Regions from separate parts of the Alterirhizorhabdus profundi genome, predicted to be linked through region 1. Evidence: riboswitches for the same ligand, from Rfam matches in the RefSeq annotation. Region 1 holds a riboswitch; each other region holds the start of a gene.
The links. A riboswitch is a leader RNA that binds a small molecule or an ion and turns the genes downstream of it on or off. The one in region 1 is predicted to bind cobalamin.
Positions count from the first base shown of each region.

Region 2: it holds a riboswitch for cobalamin, as region 1 does, so the genes downstream of both, GNT64_RS03305 (TonB-dependent receptor) here and GNT64_RS05575 (TonB-dependent receptor plug domain-containing protein) in region 1, are expected to answer to the same signal.
Region 3: it holds a riboswitch for cobalamin, as region 1 does, so the genes downstream of both, GNT64_RS03265 (TonB-dependent receptor plug domain-containing protein) here and GNT64_RS05575 (TonB-dependent receptor plug domain-containing protein) in region 1, are expected to answer to the same signal.

Region 1 is NZ_CP046535.1:1,186,162-1,192,072, forward strand. It holds gene GNT64_RS05575 (TonB-dependent receptor plug domain-containing protein) at 1-1,137, opposite strand, end outside; cobalamin riboswitch at 1,231-1,379, opposite strand; gene rpmE (50S ribosomal protein L31) at 1,481-1,711, shown strand; gene GNT64_RS05585 (XdhC family protein) at 1,744-2,664, opposite strand; gene GNT64_RS05590 (hypothetical protein) at 2,829-3,296, shown strand; partial or broken gene truA (tRNA pseudouridine(38-40) synthase TruA) at 3,279-4,042, opposite strand; gene fmt (methionyl-tRNA formyltransferase) at 4,039-4,944, opposite strand; gene recR (recombination mediator RecR) at 5,027-5,623, shown strand; gene def (peptide deformylase) at 5,673-5,911, shown strand, end outside.
Region 2 is NZ_CP046535.1:719,751-725,661, reverse strand. It holds gene GNT64_RS03320 (pyridoxal-dependent decarboxylase, exosortase A system-associated) at 1-635, opposite strand, end outside; gene GNT64_RS03315 (acyl-CoA ligase (AMP-forming), exosortase A system-associated) at 632-2,221, opposite strand; gene GNT64_RS03310 (acyl carrier protein) at 2,349-2,621, shown strand; cobalamin riboswitch at 2,759-3,003, shown strand; gene GNT64_RS03305 (TonB-dependent receptor) at 3,215-5,230, shown strand; gene GNT64_RS03300 (ABC transporter substrate-binding protein) at 5,230-5,911, shown strand, end outside.
Region 3 is NZ_CP046535.1:708,613-714,523, forward strand. It holds gene GNT64_RS03265 (TonB-dependent receptor plug domain-containing protein) at 1-1,481, opposite strand, end outside; cobalamin riboswitch at 1,622-1,815, opposite strand; gene GNT64_RS03270 (ABC transporter substrate-binding protein) at 1,956-2,828, shown strand; gene cobO (cob(I)yrinic acid a,c-diamide adenosyltransferase) at 2,800-3,408, opposite strand; gene cobN (cobaltochelatase subunit CobN) at 3,411-5,911, opposite strand, start outside.

The sequences.
Region 1 (5,911 bases):
CCGCACGGCGACGTCGGTGGCGAGGAGCCGGCCCCAGGCGGCGCGCCACTCCCCGACATAGGCGGTGCGGCCGCGCGTGCGGCGCTGGTCGGTCGCGCCGAAATACTGGTCGTCGGAGGCGCGGAACGTTTCGTCCTCGCGCTCCACCGCGGCGATCAGCGTGTGGGCGGTGGTGCCGATGTCGAGCCGGTGGACGAGCTGGCCGCCGACGCGGAAGCGATCGCCGCGCGTGCGGTTCAGCGGCGTGTCGCCGTTGCGGTTGCGGTTCTCGCTGCTCAGGTACATGCCGTCCGCCGTGACGCTCCACGGCGCATCGGGGCCGAGGCCCAGCGTGGCCCAGCCGCGCACGGCGCCCGTCTCGGTGCGGGCGGCGTCGGCGGTGTCGGCGCGCTGGAAGGTGACGGGATCGGTCCCGTCGAACTGGTTGTCATGCTCGATATAGCGGCCGACGATGCCGATCTCGCCGTCGCCGCCGGCGGGGCGGGCGACCGCCTTGACGCTGGCCGTCTTCGTCTCGAACCCGTCGCGATCGCCCCGGCCGCCGCCGAGCGCGTCGATGCCGTCGCCCTTCAGCCACGATGCGGTGGCGGAGACCCCGGCGCTCTCGCCGCCGGTGACGAGGCTGGCGGCGCCGCGGCGGAAATCGCGGCTGCCATATTCGCCGGTGGCGGTGGCGCGCAGGGTGCCGAGCGGATCGGGCGTCTCCATCGCGATCACGCCGCCGAGCGCCTCCGAGCCCCACAGCGCCGACTGCGGGCCGCGCACCACCTCGATGCGGCCGAGGCCGTCGGCGGAGAAGGTCTCGAAGCGGGCCTCGTTGCCGGCGGCGGGATCGTTGAAGGCAATGCCGTCGATGAACACCAGCGTGTGGTTCGCCTCGGCGCCGCGGATGCGGACCTGCGTCTGCGCGCCGGGCGAGCCGGTGGTGGCGACCGACACGCCCGGCGCGAGGCGCAGCAGATCGAGCGCGTAGGGGCTGCCCAGCGCCTCGATCCGCGCCTGATCGATCACGGTGACGGTGGCCGGCGCCTCCGCCTGGGTGACGGGCACCAGCGCGGCGCTGACGACGATGTCGGGCGCAGTGGTTGACGCGGCGGGCGCGGCCGCGGCTGCGGCCAGGATGAAGGCGATGGTCATGAAATCCCCCTTGACGACTGCACCTGTCGTCTCGGAGGATCGGGGCGGATCCGGCCCGCACCTTTCCACGCGCTTGCGGCTGGACCCGGCCGGGCGCGGACGACGGCGAAGGCAGGTTCCAGACTCCCCGCCCCGATCGGGCGGATCACTGTTGCGGGCACAGCGCCGGATCTTCCCCGGCTTCCCTTTTCACCGCCCCCGGGCCTTGCTGGCCGGGCGGCACCTTCGCTGGCCGCGCCGCTAGAGGCTGGCGGGCCTGCTTGTCAAGCAGGCGGCTTGCCTGTAGAGGCGCGCCTTCGCATCCGGGCTGGTCGGAAACCAGCCCTCAGCCGGAGGCCTTTTCGTGAAGAAGAACATCCACCCCGACTATCACATGGTCAACATCCAGATGACCGACGGCACCGTGTTCCAGACCCGCACCGTGTGGGGCAAGGAAGGCGACACGCTGCAGCTGGACATCGACCCAACCGTGCATCCGGCGTGGACCGGCGGCAAGGGCACGATGCTGGACGCCGGCGGCCAGGTGGCCCGCTTCAACAAGCGTTTCGGCGGCCTCACGCTCGGCAAGAAGTAAGCGCGGCGGCGCCCCTTGCCGGGGCGCCACCCTCAGCGGCGCAGCGCCTGCACCATGCCGGCGGCGATCGAAAGCGCGATCTCGGCCGGGCCGAGCGCGCCGATGGCGATGCCGGCAGGCCCGTCTATGCGCCCCAAGGCCGCCTCGTCGAAGCCGGCGGCGGCCAGCCGCTCCAGCCGCTTGGCGTGGCTGCGCCTGGAGCCGAGCGCCGCGATGTAGCCGGCGGGCGATCGCAGCGCCGCGACCAGCGCCGGATCGTCTATCTTCGGATCGTGGCTGAGCGTGACCACCGCCGTCGCTGCGTCGGGGCGGAGGGCGGCGACCGCCTCGTCCGGCCAGCGCCCGTCAAGCGGGACGCCGGGGAAACGCTCCTCGGTGCGGAAGCGGTCGCGCGGATCGATGATGGTCGCGGCGACATCCAGCCCGCGGGCGAAGCCGGCGAGCGGCAGGGCGATCTGCACCGCCCCCACGATCAGCAGGCGGCGCGGCGGCAGATAGGCGTTGACGAAGCGGTCCGCGCCCGCCGCATCGCCCTCCCGGCTGGTGCCGCCGGCCAGATCGGTGGTGATGGCGAGCGGGGTGCCGGCCGCCCGCGCGGCGGCGATGCGATCGAACAGCGCCGGGGCGAAGCCCGCCTCGCTCACCGGCTGCACGATCACCGCGATCTCGCCGCCGCAGGGCAGGCTCACCGACCAGGCGGTCTCCTCGGCCACGTCGAAGGTCAGCCGGCGCAGCCGCCCGTCGGCGATCGTCTCGGCGGCGGCGGCCAGCACCTCGCCCTCCACGCAGCCGCCGGAGACCGACCCCTCGAAACGGCCGTCCGCCGCCACCAGCATGTGGCTGCCGCGCGGGCGCGGGGCCGAACCCCAGGTGGAGGCGACGGTGGCCAGCGCCATGGGCATCGGTGCCCAGGCGCGGGCGGCGGCGACGAGCCGGTCGAGCTCGCCGGTCATTTCAGGGGTGTGTTCAGGGTTCGTCATCATGGCCTTGTCCGTCGCGATCGTCGCCTCGCCCGCCGCCGAACGCGCGAACGAGGCATAGGGACAGTTGGGGTCTGCGCCACGCTTCCGCCACTGTTGCCTCCTAGCGGCGGAATACCATGTCCGGAGTGTTGCTGATGAACGGGAATGAGGACGATGTCGCCTCGCTGGCGACGGTGGTGGTGCGGGCCGCCGATCTCGGCATCAAGGCGGGCGAGATCGCGACCGCCTCCGGTTTCGTCATCGCCGCGCGCCTCAGCCTGATCGGTGCCGCCTTCACCAACCCGCTGGATGCGAACTATCGCGAGATGGGCCGGATGATGCCGGAGAAGCTGTTCGCCCTCTCTTACTCCGGCATCGCCCTGATCGAGCAGATGGGCGCCTTCCAGCGCGATCTGGCGGCGCAGGCGATGGACATCGTCCACCTGATGATGGGCGGCGTGCCCAGCGCCGCGCGGCTGCGCGGGATGGCGGAGGATGCCGGGCGGCGTGGATCGCGCGCGATGATGTGGCCGGTGCTGACGGGCGAGGCGACGATGACGCCGGTGCATCGCACCGTCACCTCCAACGCGCGACGGCTGCGCAACGCGCGCCGTGCCGCCTGACCTCAGGCGGGATAGGACGCGCCTGCGAAATAGAGCCCGTCCGGCGGCGCGTTGAGCCCCAGCGCGGCGCGATCGCGGGCATCGCGCGCGGCGACCAGATCCTTAGCCGACCAGCGCCCGCGCCCAACGAGGACGAGGCAGCCGACCATCGAGCGCACCTGATGGTGCAAGAAGGAGCGGGCGGCGGCGTGGACCGCGATGCCGTCTCCGTCCCGGACCACGTCCAGCCGGTCGAGCGATTTCAGCGGACTGGCCGACTGACAGTGGACCGACCGGAAGGTGGTGAAATCATGCGTGCCGGTAAGCGCCTGCGCCGCCGCGTGCATGGCCGCGGCATCGAGCGGGGCGGCCACCTGCCACGCTTTGCCCGCCAGCAGCGCCAGCGGCGCCCGCCGGTTGACGATGCGGTACACGTAGCGCCGGCCGGTGCAGGAGAAGCGGGCGTGCCAGTCCCCCTCCGCAACCTCGCAGGCGAGCACGGCGACGGGATGGGGCCGCAGCCGGGCGTTCAGCGCCTCCATCAGGCGGAACGGGGCAATCGGGCGGGCGATGTCGCAGTGCGCCGCCATCGCCTCGGCATGCACGCCGGCATCGGTGCGGCCGGCGGCGTGAAAGGCGACGGCCTCGCCGACGATCGTCGCCGCCGCCGCCTCCAGCGCGCCCTGCACGCCGGGGCCGTGCGCCTGCCGCTGCCAGCCCATGAACGGGCGGCCATCATATTCGATCGTCAGGCGGAAGCGCGTCAAGAAAGCCGCGTGCCGGGCGGGATAGGGAAGCCGTGCAGCAGATCGGCCGGTGCCATCGCCGCGCGCCCGGCCCGCTGCACCACGAGCGGGCGGATCGCGCCCGTGCCGCAGGCGATCGTCAGTGCCCCGTCCAGCACGGTCGCGGGCGGGCCTGCGTCGCCGGTCGCGACGGCGGCGAGGATGCGGATACGCTCGCCCGCATGTTCGAAGAAGGCGCCGGGGGCGGGGTTGAAGGCGCGGACCTGCCGCTCCACCGTGGCGGCGTCGGCGGTCAGGTCCAAGCGCGCCTCGGCCTTGTCGATCTTCGCGGCGTAGGTGACGCCGGCCTCCGGCTGCGGCACCGGCGGAAAGGCGGCCAGATCGGCCAGCACCCGCGCCATCAGCGCCGCCCCAGCCTCCGCCAGTTCGGTGGCGAGGGCGCCGGCCGTCTTGTCGCCGATCGGCGTGGCGACCGTCGCCAGCATCGGGCCGGTATCGAGGCCGCGCTCCATCTGCATGATCGTGACGCCGGTGGTCTCGTCTCCGGCCATGATGGCGCGCTGCACGGGCGCCGCGCCGCGCCAGCGCGGCAGCAGCGATCCGTGCACGTTGAGGCAGCCGCGCCGCGGCGCCGCCAGCACCGCCGGCGGCAGGATGAGGCCGTAGGCGGCGACCACCGCGACGTCGGCGGCGAGTGCGGCGAAGGCGGCCTGCGCTTCCGGATCGCGCAGGCTGACGGGGTGGCGCACCGGCAGGCCGGCCGCCTCCGCCCGGCGCTGCACCGGTGAGGGCGTCAGCGCCTTGCCGCGGCCAGCGCGGCGCGGCGGCTGGCAGTAGACGGCGGCGATGTCGTGCCCCGCGGCGATCAGCGCGTTGAGCGTCGGCACGGCGAAATCGGGCGTGCCCATGAAGATGATCCGCATGCCTCCCCCTCAACCGCCTGGGCGCGGCGCATGCAAGCCTCTATCTGGCCGATCCGCGCCGGAGCCCCTATCTGTTCCTGCCATGGCCTCTCCCGAAATCGACGCGCTGACGCAGGCGCTCGCCCGCCTTCCCGGTCTCGGGCCGCGCTCCGCCCGGCGGGCGGTGCTGCACCTGCTCAAGAAGCGCGAGGCGGCGATGGCGCCGCTGCTGCGCGCGCTGGAGGCGGTGAACGCGCGGCTGGTGACGTGCGCCACTTGCGGCAACGTCGATACGGTCGATCCCTGCTCGATCTGCGCCGATCCGCGCCGCGACGCGCGGCTGCTGTGCGTGGTGGAGGAGGTGGCGGACCTGTGGGCGCTCGATCGCTCGCGCCTGTTCCCCGGCCGCTTCCACGTGCTCGGCGGGCGCCTGTCGGCGCTGGAAGGGGTGCGGCCGGAGGATCTGGCGATCGAGGGGCTCGTCCGCCGCCTGGACGCGGGCGGCATAGACGAGGTCGTGCTGGCGATGAACGCCACCCTGGAGGGGCAGACGACGGCGCACTATCTGGCGGAGCGGATCGAGGCGTTTCCCGTGCGCGTCACCCAACTGGCGCACGGCCTGCCGGTGGGTGGCGAGCTCGACTATCTGGACGAGGGCACGCTGGCGCAGGCGCTGCGCGCGCGCCGCCCGATCGCCTGACGCGCCCCGGCACATTGACGATTCGGCCGCCCGATCCTAATTTCCGCAGATGGCCATCCGCACGATCCTCGAAGCCCCTGATCCCCGCCTCAAGGTGATCTCGACCCCGGTCGAGACCGTGGACGACGAGGTGCGGGCGCTGATCGACGACATGTTCGAGACGATGTACGACGCGCCCGGCATCGGCCTGGCCGCCGTGCAGATCGGCGTGCCGAAGCGCGTGCTGGTGATCGACCTGCAGGAGGCGGGCGAGGACGGCGAGGCGGTGCGCCGGCCGATGGTGTTCAT
Region 2 (5,911 bases), 470 kb from region 1:
ATGGCGGCGGCGTCCAGCGCCTGCGATCCGGCGAAAATGTGGAAGCCGCGCCACTCCGCCCCGCCGCGCACGATCGCTTGCACCAGCGCCGCCGCGCGCGACGCATCCACGCCGAACGGCCGCGCGCCGCCGCCCATCCGCATGCCGGATCCGCGAATCTCGAACTCCGGGTTCACCCGCACCGCCAGGCGCGGGCGGATGCCCGTCCGCTCGCCGATCGCCAGCGCCCGCGCGCCCTCCGCCTCCGACTCAAGGTTTAGGGTGACGCCGAGGCGGATCGCCTCCTCGATCTCGCGATCGCGCTTGCCCGGGCCGGCGAAGGAGATGTCGGCCGCACCCACGCCGCCGCCGATCGCCCGCGCCATCTCGCCGGCGGACGCGACGTCGATGCCGTCCACCAGCGGCGCCATCGCGGCCACCAGCGGCGCATAGGGATTGGCCTTGATCGCATAATGCAGCGCGACACCTGGAAAGACCGCGCGAAAGCGGGCGATCCGCCGCGCCACGGCGGCGAAGTCATAGGCGAACAGCGGCGTATCGCCCGCCTCCGCGATCAGCGAGGCGGCGCTGCGGCCACCGATGGCGAGCGGCCCGGCGGCGGCGAAATCGGGCGGGATCGGACCCATCGGCTTCATGACGTCATCTCCGCGCGCAACCCGCTGCGATCGAGCTTGCCGTTGGCGTTGCGCGGCAGCGCCTGCCGCCACACCACCCGCTGCGGCTGCATGAAGCCCGGCAGCTCCCGCTTCAGATAGGCGAGCAGCGCCGGTTCCGCGCCGCCATCGCCACGCGCGACGAGCAGGATCGCCTGGCCGAGCCGTTCGTCCGCCACGCCGAGCGCCACCGCCTCCGCCGTGGCGCCGCTGGCGATCGCCGCCTCCTCCACCTCGTTCGGCGACACGCGGTTGCCGGAGGTCTTGATCATCTCGTCGTCGCGGCCGACGAAGCGGAGCAGCCCGTCCGCCCCGCGCATCACCGTATCGCCGGACCACACCGCCATCCCGCCGGATCGCGCCGCCGCCGGCGCCGCGCGGAACCGCACGGCGCTGCGTTCCGGATCGCGCCAATAGCCCTGCGCCACCAGCGGCCCGGCATGGACGAGCTCGCCCGCCTCGCCCGCCGCCGCCTCGCTGCCATCCGGCCGCAGCACCATGATCTCGGCGAAGGGGATCGCGTCGCCGATCGCGTCGGGGTGAGTGTCCACCAGCGCGGGATCGAGGAAGGTGGAGCGGAACGCCTCCGTCAGCCCGTACATCGGGTACAGGTCCGCCTGCGGGAACAGGCCGCGCAGGCGGCGGATCAGCGGCACCGGCAGCCGCCCGCCGCTGTTCGTCAGCCGCCGCAGCCGCGCCGCCGTCTCGGCCGGCCAGGCACCCTCGGCAAGCTGCACCCACAGCGGCGGCACGCCCGCCAAAGTGGTGATCGCGTGCCGATCGACGGCGCGGATCACGTCCCGCGCGGTCAGATAGTCGAGCGGCACCGCGCAGCCGCCGGCCGCCCAGGCGGAGAGCAACTGGTTCTGGCCATAGTCGAAGCTCAGCGGCAGCACGCACAGCGTGCGGTCGTCGGGCGCGAGCGCCAGATAATGGGCGACCGCGATCGCGCCGAGCCACAGGTTCGCGTGGCTCAGCACCACCCCCTTCGGCCGGCCGGTGGAACCGGACGTGTAGAGGATCGCGGCGATCGCGTCGGCCGCAGCGGCGGATGGCGGCAGCGGATCGCCGCCGCCCGGCGGGTCGAGCAGGTCGGCCGTGTCCTCCTCGATCAGCAGGGCGGTGCCGGCCGGCCGATCGCCCGCCTCCAGCGTGGTCGCGCGGCCGGCGCCGGCGATCAGCAGCGCCGCGCCGCTATCGGCCAGGATATGCGCGACCTGCGCCCGCTTCAGCAGCGGGTTGACCGGCACGTGGACGAGACCCGCGCGTGCGCAGGCGAGCGGCAGGACGCAGGCGAGCCGCGTCTTGTTGAGCCACGAGGCGACGCGGTCGCCCGACGCCAGCCTGCGCCCCAGCAGCCCCGCCGCCACCGTGCCGACGGCGCGATCCAGCCCGGCATGATCGAGGATGCCGGTCCGGTCGACCAGCGCCGGCGCATCGCGTGCGCCGCGCAGCGCCAGATGATCGAGCGGGCGCGGCGCGGGATCGGCCGGCACGCGGCCGGCGGCCGGGCGCTCGGCTGGCCAGGATGACTGGTCGGGATCGGGCACGCGTCGTCGTCTCCTCATCGGCACCGATAGCCTCTTGCCCGACAAGGTGGAACCGCCCGGTAAACGGCCGGCGTGGCCCGGCTTGTCGATCCGCCGCCGAGTCGCTAGGTCCGCACGTCTTGGGCGGGGGCGAAGAGGATCGGGCATGGCGACACGGGGCGACGCGGCGGCGGTTGAGGCGGCGGTCCGCGCGGTGCTGCGCGACGTGCTGGGGCTCGGCGCCCGCGCCGATGCTTTGACCGCGACGACGCCGCTGTTCGGCTCGCTGCCCGAGCTCGATTCGATGGCGGTCGCCGGCCTGCTGACCGAGCTGGAGGATCGCCTGGGCATCGTGATCGAGGATGACGAGGTGGACGGCGAGCTGCTGGAGAGCTTCGGCAGCCTCGTCCGCTTCGCGCAGGCGAAGGCGCTTTCCTAGCCGCCGGTCCACCCAGAGCAAGCGTGGCCGGGCGCGGCGCGGGTGCGTCCAGGCACCGCCCTCATCGCGGCGCGATGAGGGATTGGCCTGACGGGCAAAGCTCTCTATGAGCTCCGGTCGAGCCCGGCGGCCTCCGCCGGGTTCAAGATCGCGCTGGTGTCCGAAAGGACTTAAAACGGGAATTCGGTGTGGACGGGGCGACCCGCCCGAATCCGAAGCTGTCCCTGCAACTGTGAGCGGTGAGTGAGGTGCACATCGTCCGCCATCCCGATGGATGACGGACAGTCACTGGGTCGGACGCTAAGTCATGCGAGACCCGGGAAGGCCGTGAACCGAGCGACGACCCGCGAGCCAGGAGACCTGCCAGCGCACCGGTCGCTCTTTGCCGTGGTCCAGGGAATGGCCAAGGCACGGTCTCTCTCCGTCTGAGCGACGAACCATGCGGCTGGGGCCGCACGGTCACGCGACAGCGGGCGACACGCGCCCGTCCGTCGTCGCGTGCCGACCGTTCGTTCGTGCGCCGGCCATCGCCGGCACAATACGATGACGGCAGGCCCCGCCCGAGATGTCGCTCAGGCGCGCAGGGCTGTTCGATGATCAGGATTTTCGTTTCCCTCACCGCACTTCTGGCGGCAACGCCGGCGTTTGCTCAATCGGCCGCCGCCACGGGCGATACCGGCGCGGCCGACGACACGATCGTCGTGACCGCGTCGCGATCCGGCGACGCCGTTCCCGCCAACCTCATCGGATCGTCCGTCACGGTCCTCGACAGCCAGGCGCTGGAGAGCCGGCAGACCCGCATTCTGTCGGACATCCTGCGCGACGTGCCGGGCGTGGCGGTCAACCGCACCGGCGCGGTCGGCGGCCTCACCCAGATCCGCATCCGCGGCTCTGAGGGCAATCACGTCCTCGTCTTCATCGACGGCATCAAGGCCAGCGATCCCTATTATGGCGAATATGACTTCGGGAACCTGATCGCCGACGAGAATGCCCGCGTCGAGGTGCTGCGCGGGCAGCAGAGCTCGCTCTACGGCTCCGACGCGATCGGCGGCGTCATCACCTACACCACCCTGTCGGGGCGCGAGGCGCCCGGCATCACCGCGCGGGCGGAAGGCGGCTCCTTCGGCACCTTCTCGACGGCAGGCCGGGTTGCCGGAACGGTCGGCGACGATCTCGACTATGCCGTGTCCGGCACCTATCTGACGACCGATGGCTACGCCACCGCACCGGCCGGAAGCCGCGACCTGGGTTCCGACAATCTCGGAACATCGGCCAAGCTGAACTGGTCGCCGGCGCCCAACCTCAAGATCACCGCCGTCGCCCGCTACAGCTACACGAAAGCCGATCTCAACGACCAGGGCATCGACGCGTCCTCGCCGCGGGTGCTCGGCTATCCGGTGCAGACGGTGATCGACACGCCGGGCTCCGACTACCGCAACAAGGCGCTCTACGGGCTGGTGCGCGCCGAACTCAACCTGTTCGACGATGCCCTCACGACGGCGTTGTCGGGCCAGATCACCGATGCCAACCGCGACGCCTACGACGCGTCCGGCTACAGCTATGGCGATCGCGGGCGCCGCTATCGCGGCTCTTTCGAGAATACGGTGCGCTTCGGCAGCGAGCGGGTGAGGAACCGCTTCACCTTCGCGGTGGACGCCGAACGCGAGGAATCGCGCAACATCGATCCGAGCGGCTTCGCCTTCACCGGCACCAACCGCATCGATACGATCGGCTTCGTCGCCCAATATGATGTGACGGTCGACGATCGCCTCGCGCTCGGCGCATCGGCGCGGATCGACGACAATGACCGGTTCGGCGACGCGACCACGGTTCGCGTCAACGGAAGCTACCTGTTCGACACCGGCACGCGGGTCCACGCCGCCTATGGCAACGGCGTGAAGGCGCCGACGATGGGCGAGCTGTTCGGCTATTCCACCGGCCAGTATATCGGCAACCCCGCCCTAAGCCCGGAGCGGTCGCGCGGCTGGGAGGCCGGCGTCGAGCAGTCGCTGCTGGATGGCGGCCTGCGGTTCGGCGCGACCTATTTCCGCAGCCGCTTCTTCGATCAGATCCAGACGGTCGGGACGGTCGCGAACGGGCAGTTCATCTCGACCAGCATCAACAACGACGTGGTCGCCAGGCAGCGAGGGGTAGAGGCGTATGCCAACGCGCGGATCGGCGACTGGCGGGTCGACGCCAGCTACACCTACCTCAAGGCTCCGCAGGTCGTCGCGGCGCTCGTCGCGCCCGCGCCGGCGGGCGGCGGCTTCCAGGCCGCCGTTCCGGTCGAGACGCAGGCCGTGCGGCGTCCGAGGAGCATAGCCAGCTTCAACCTGAGCTACGCGCCTGAAGCCACGCCGTTCACCGCGACGCTGACGGTGCGGTACAATGGCAGGCAGCGCGACTATGCGTTCAACTCGAGATTTCAGCGCCTGCTGGTCGACCTGAGAGCTTTCACCCTGGTGAACCTCAACGCGACGTACGACATCAGCCGGACCCTCCAGCTGTTCGGTCGGGTGGAGAACCTGTTCGACAGGGATTATCAGGAGGTCTTCACCTTCGCAACGCCGGGCCGCGCGGCCTATGGCGGCGTGCGCGTCCGCCTCTGATGCGCGCGTCGGTCCTCCTTGCCGGACTGATCGCAACCGCGCTGCCGATCCCGATCGGCGGCGCGGCCCGCGCGGCCGCGACGGCCCGGCCGATGCGCGTGATGTCGATGAACCAGTGCACCGATCAGATCGTCCTGGCGCTGCTGCCGCCCGCGCGCATCGCCTCGGTCACGTGGCTCGCCCGCGATGCCGGCGGCTCGCTGATGTACCGGCAGGCGCTCCGCGTCGGCATCAACCACGGTTTGGCCGAGGAGGTGGTCCGACAGGAGCCGGACCTGGTCATTACCGGCAGCTTCACGACGCCGGCGACCCGCGGACTCCTCCGGCGGCTGCGTTATCCGATGATCGAGGTCGATCACACCGGCAGCTTCGCGGCGATCCGCACGGCCACGCGCCAGATCGCCGCCGCCGTCGGCGAGGAAAGGCGCGGCGAGGCGCTGATCGCGGGGATGGATCGCGATCTCGCGGAGCTTGCGCGCAATCCGGGTCCGCCCCTTCGTGTCGCCGCGTGGGACGGGGCGGGCTTCAGCGCGACGAAAGGCTCGCTGTTCGATGCGGTGCTGGGCGCGGCCGGCGCGGTGAACGTGGCGAACCAGCCGCCCGCGTCCGGTTACGGGAAGCCCGATACCGAGGTCCTGCTGCTGTCCGCGCCTGCCCTGCTGGTCAAGGGCGCGGGCGTGG
Region 3 (5,911 bases), 480 kb from region 1:
GGCAAGGCGGCGCCCGCGCCGCAGCCGTTGAAGATGATCTGATCCGTGGCGGTCCGCCTGAAATAGGTCGCGCCGGCGCTGACGCGATCGCCGAGGATCCCCTGTTCTGCGCCCACCTCCCAGCCATGCGCCCGTTCGGGCCGGAGCGTGACGTTCCCGAACTCGGAGAACAGCTGGTAGAGGGTCGGCGCCTTGAAGCCCTCGCCGTAGCTTGCGCGGAGGATCGTGTGCGTCGGCAAGGACCAGATGCCGCCGGCGGAGAACAGGGTCCGGGCGCCGAAGCGACTATGATCGTCGCTGCGCACGCCGCCAATGAGCGTGAGGCCGCCGATCGGCCGCGCACTCAACTGCCCGTAGACGCTGGTGATGCCGGCGCTGCCGCGGGCGGGCGCCGGGACCGGCACGGCGAGCGAGGCCGGCGGCGAGACGCTGCGGAACCGGGATCTCTCCTTCTCCGCGCCGAACAGCGCCGTCAGCCCATCGACGATCGCCAGGCTGCCCTGATATTCGAGCCGCTCGTTGCGACCGGCGGCGTCGAACGTCCGGGCGCGCCTGTTTCGCGGATCGTAATTGTCGCGATCGGTATCCGTGTAGCCGTAGCCGAGGCGGTTGCGGAGGCGGCCGCCCATCAGGTCCACGTTCAGCCCCGCATAGCCGACGAACTCGCGGTTCAGGCCGAAGGCGGGGCTGTCCCCGGTCGTCGCGTCGAAATCGGTATGCCCGCGTGAGTAGTAGCCGCGCAACTCGGCCGATATCCGGTCGGTGAGCTTGACCTGCGTCCGGCCGGTCACGCTGCGATTGGTATAGCCGTCCTTCTCGCGACCGCCGGATGCCGGCGCGATGGCGGAGATGCCGTCGGTCGTGAACGTCTGGCCGCCGAGCCGCCACGTGAGCGGACCCGATTTGCCGCCAACCGCCGCGCGCGCGCTCACGGTCTGGCGGGAACCGGCCTCGACGTCGAAGCTGCCCTCCAGTGCTTTCTGCGGCAGCGCGGAGACGATGTTCACGACGCCGCCGATCGCCTGGCTGCCCCAGAGCGTCGACTGCGGGCCACGCAGCACTTCGATCCGGGATGCATCGCCGACCAGGAGGTTGGCGAAGTTGTAGCCGCCGCCGGCCGAGGAGGGATCGTTGAGCTTGACCCCATCGATGACCACGACGGTCTGGTCGGCCTCCGCGCCGCGGATGCGCAGCGAGGTCGCCGTGCCGTAGCCGCCGTTGCGGGAGAGGCTGACGCCCGGCGTGCGCAGCAGCAGATCGGCGACGCCGATATCCTGCGTGCGGTCGATGGCCGCCTTGTCGAGCACCGTGACCGATGCGGGCACCTGATCCGCCGGCGTGGCGACGCGGGTCGCCGTGACGATGATCGCACTCGCGGCGGCGTCGGCGGCCGCATCCGGCGGTGGCGCGGCCTGCGGTGCCTCCTCCGCATGGGCGGCGGCCGAGAGCAGGAGGGAAAACAGGCTGGCGAACTTCCACATCGAACGGGCACCCACGACAAAGGGCCGCGTCCGGGGCTGGGTCGATGCATTCGCACGCACGACACAGGCCCGCGAAAATCGCGGCCACGCCTGTCGTCGCTCGGGTTCACCCCCGTTCGCTCGGCACACCCTGTCCGCGCGAAGGACGACCGCGACGGGCAGGTCTCCTGGCTCGCGGGTCAGTGCCGGTTCGGACCGCCTTCTCAGGATCTCTCGATCCCAATGGCATGTGGCCCGATGGCTCGCCGCTCACAGTTGCAGGGGCAGCCGGGGTCTTGAACCCCGTTCCCGTTTTCATCCCCCCCTAGGGGGAACCTGTCGCAAGCGGGGCGATAGGGCAGCGGTGGAGAAGCGTCAATCGGAACCGCCGGGCGGCCCGCCGGGGGCGTGCCCGCGCTTGTGCCGGGGAATCGCGTCGATAAAGGTGCCGGGATGGCGCGACGAACCCGGAAACTGACGACGGCCGGCCTGTCGATGGCGGTAGTCTCTGCGCTCGCCGGAAGCGCGCTCGCCGGCGCCCCACTTCCGCCCGCGCACCGCGCTGCCGCGCCGAAGCGGATCGTCTCGCTGAACCTGTGCGCCGACCAGTATCTGCTCGCTCTCGCCGATCGGTCGCAGATCGCCGGCCTCACCCGGAACGCGACCAGCACGGAGATGTCCGCCGCGGCGGCGCAGGCGCGCGGCCTTCCCATCCTCAGGGGATCGGCCGAGGAAGTCCTCGCGATCGATCCCGACCTGATCGTCGGCGTGCCGGCGCGGCGCAGCGGCATGATGGCGGCGCTCTCGCGCGAGCATTACGCGATGGTCGATCTGAAGCCCGCGAGCACCTATGCCGACATCGTCGCGCAGATCCGCGCGGTCGCCGGCGCGATCGGCCATCCTCGCCGCGGCGAGGCGCTGATCGCGCGCATGGACCGCGCTCTCGCAACCCTGCCGCGTCCACACCGGGCCGGCGTCGCCGCTTACTACCAGCGGCGCGGCTATCTCACCGGCACGGGCACCCTGATCGACGAGCTGATGGTGCGGGTGGGGCTTGCGAACCTCGCCGGCAAGCTGGACAAGCCGGCCCTCTCGCAGCTCACGCTGGAGGAGCTGATGGTGGCACAGCCCGACTACCTCATCGTCGAGAGCGCGTCCGATCGCGTGGTCGATCAGGGCACCGAGATGCTGCACCATCCGCTGCTGAGGAATATCAGGCGCCTGCATATACCCCAGGCGTGGACCGTCTGCGGCGGCCCCGCTTATGTCGATGCGGCGCGCAGCCTCGCACGGCAGATCGCGGATGCGGGGGCGTGCGCCCCCGCGCCGGGCGGCCGCGTCAATATTCGATGCCCGGCTGCGCCTTGACGCCCTGTTCGCGGAACGGATGCCTGACGAGCGTCATCTCGGTGACGAGGTCGGCGGCCGCGATCAGCGCGTCCGGCGCATTGCGGCCGGTGACGATGACGTGCGTCATCTCGGGCCTGGCCTTCAGCACCTCAAGCACCTCGTCGAGCGGCAGATAGTCGTAGCGCAGCACGATGTTCAGCTCGTCCGCCAGCACCATGTCGTAGGCCGGGTCGGCGATCATGCGCCGCACCTCGTCCCACGCCCTTCTGGCCGATGCGATGTCCTGCGCGCGATCCTGCGTGTCCCACGTGAAGCCGTCGCCCATCGGAAGGAACTCGACCTGCTCCGGGAAGCGGGCGAAGACCGCCTTCTCGCCGGTCTCCATCGCGCCCTTGACGAACTGGACGACGCCCACCTTCCGGCCGTGGCCGATCGCACGCACCACCATGCCGAGTGCAGCGGTCGTCTTGCCCTTGCCCTTGCCGGTGTGGACGACGAGAAGGCCCTTCTCCACTGTCTTGCCGGCGACGATCCGGTCGTGGGCCGCCTGCTTCCTCTTCATCTTCTCGGCATGCTGCTCGTCGGTTCGCCCGGCCATCGTCATCCTCCCGCAAGCTCGGCGAGCAGGATGCCCGCGCTGTTCGATCTGGGCCGCCACAATCCGCGCTCCAGCGCCTCGGCCAGCCGCGCCGCAGTCTCGCGCAGGGCCGCCGGATTGGCCTCGGCCATGAAGGCGCGCACCGCCTCATCCTCGATGAAGGCGGCATGGACGGCGTCGAAATGATGATCCCGCACCGCGTGCGTCGTCGCGGCGAAGGCGAACAGATAGTCGACCGAGGCCGCGATCTCGAACGCGCCCTTGTAGCCGTGCCGCATCACGCCCGCGATCCACTTGGGATTGGTGACGCGGGCGCGCACGACGCGGCCGATCTCATCCTCCAACGTCCGGATCACGGGCCGTTCGGGGCGGCTGTGGTCGTTATGGTAGGCGCGCGGCCGCTTGCCGGAAAGATGCTCGACCGCCGCCGCGATGCCGCCCTCGAACTGGTAGTAGTCGTCGCTGTCGAGCAGGTCGTGCTCGCGATTGTCCTGGTTCTGGATCACGGCATCGGCCTGGACGAGCCGCGTGGCGAAGAGATCGCGCTCGGCATCGCCCTCCACGCCGGCGCCGTAGGCGTAGCTGCTCCAATCGAGATAGACGTCGGCCAGATCCGCGCGATCGTGCCAGATCCTCTCGTCGATCATCGCCTGCAGGCCGGCGCCATAGGCGCCCGGCTTCGATCCGAAGACGCGGAACCCGGCACGAAGGGCCGCCGCCTTCGCCTCGCCGCCGGCCTCGATCAATCGTGCGGTCTCGGCGCGGTGGCGTGCCGCGGCGGGATTGTCCTCCGCCGGCTCGTCCAGCGCCATCACCGCCCGTGCCGCCGAGTCGAGCAGGTCGATCTGTTCGGGAAAGGCATCGCGGAAGAAGCCCGAGACGCGGAACGTGACGTCGACGCGCGGATGGCCGACCTCCGCGACCTTCATGATCTCGAAGCCGATCACGCGGCCCGAGGTCCAGTCCCAGCGCGGCCTTACGCCCATCAGGGCGAGCGCCTGGGCGATATCGTCGCCGCCGGTGCGCATGTTGGCCGTACCCCAGGCGGACAGCGCCATCGCCTGCGGATAGCTCCCCTCGCGCTGAAGATAATCGTCCACCAGCAGTCGCGCGGAGCGCCGGCCAAGCTCCCACGCGGTGGCGGTCGGCACCGAACGCGTGTCGACCGAGTAGAAATTGCGCCTGGTCGGCAGTACGTCCGGCCGCCCGCGCGTCGGCGCACCGGAGGGGCCGGGAAGCACGAAGCGGCCGTCGAGCCCTGCCAGCAGCGCCGCCTTCTCCGCCGCGCCGCATTCATCGACGCGATGGGCAAGGTCGCCCAGCACCGATCGCATCACCGCGGCGGAGGCCGGCCCCGGCGCCGCGCCGCCCTCGACGAGCGCCGCCGCCAGCAGTTCCAGCCGCTCGATCGTGTCGCCGTGCGTGCGCCAGGGGTCGTCCGACACCGTCGCGAGCCGATCGGGCCGGGCGCCCGTCCAGGCGTCGCCCATCCTGCAGTCCAGCGGATCGAAGCCGAGCGCGAGATCGTCGGCCAGCGCGCGGAGCAGGGATGCCTGGCCGGCATCGTCATAGCCGCGCGGGGTGCGGGAGAGGGCGATCAGCAGATCGGCGCGAAGCCGCCCGGTCGGCGAGCGGGTGAAGACATGCAGCCCGTCACGGATCTGCATCTCCTTCAGCTCGCACAGATAATTGTCGAGCGCCGCCAGCGCGTCGTCACCGTCGCCGATCGCGCCGGCATCCGCATCTAGGCCCTGGGACCGGGCGAGATCGAGGATTTCGGCCTTCAGATGACTGATCCGGCGCGGATCCATGCCGGCGGCGAGATAATATTCGTCGACCAGCGCCTCCAGCGCCTTCAGCGGCCCGTAGCTCTCGGCGCGGGTCAGCGGCGGCGTCAGATGATCGATGATGGCCGCGCCGATGCGGCGCTTGGCCTGCGTCCCCTCGCCCGGATCGTTGACGATGAAGGGGTAGAGCTGCGGCACCGGGCCGGCGCAAACCTCCGGAAAGCAGGTGGCCGACAACGCCAGCGCCTTGCCGGGAAGCCATTCCAGATTGCCGTGCTTGCCGACATGGACGACCGCGTGCGCGCCAAAATCGCGGTTCAGCCAGACGTGGAAGGCGAGGTAATGATGCGGCGGCACCAGCGCCGGATCGTGATACGTCGTCTTCGGATCGACATCGTAGCCGCGGGCGGGCTGCACCGCGACCACCACATTGCCGAAGCGATGGGCGGGCAGGTGGAACGCACCGTCGCGGACGAACGGATCGTCCTCCGGCGCGCCCCATCGCGTCGTGATCGCTTCCCGCGTCTTCGCGGGCAGGGTTGCGAACGCCTCCCCGTAACGCTCCAGCGTGACGTGGATCTCGCGCGGGCGATCCACCGAGCATCGCGCATTGGTGATGCCCGCCAGCATGATCGCCATCAGTGCCGCCCCGTCCTCCGGCGCGCCGCCGGCATCGTAGCCCGCCTGACGCAGCGCCGCGAGGATGGCGGCCGCGC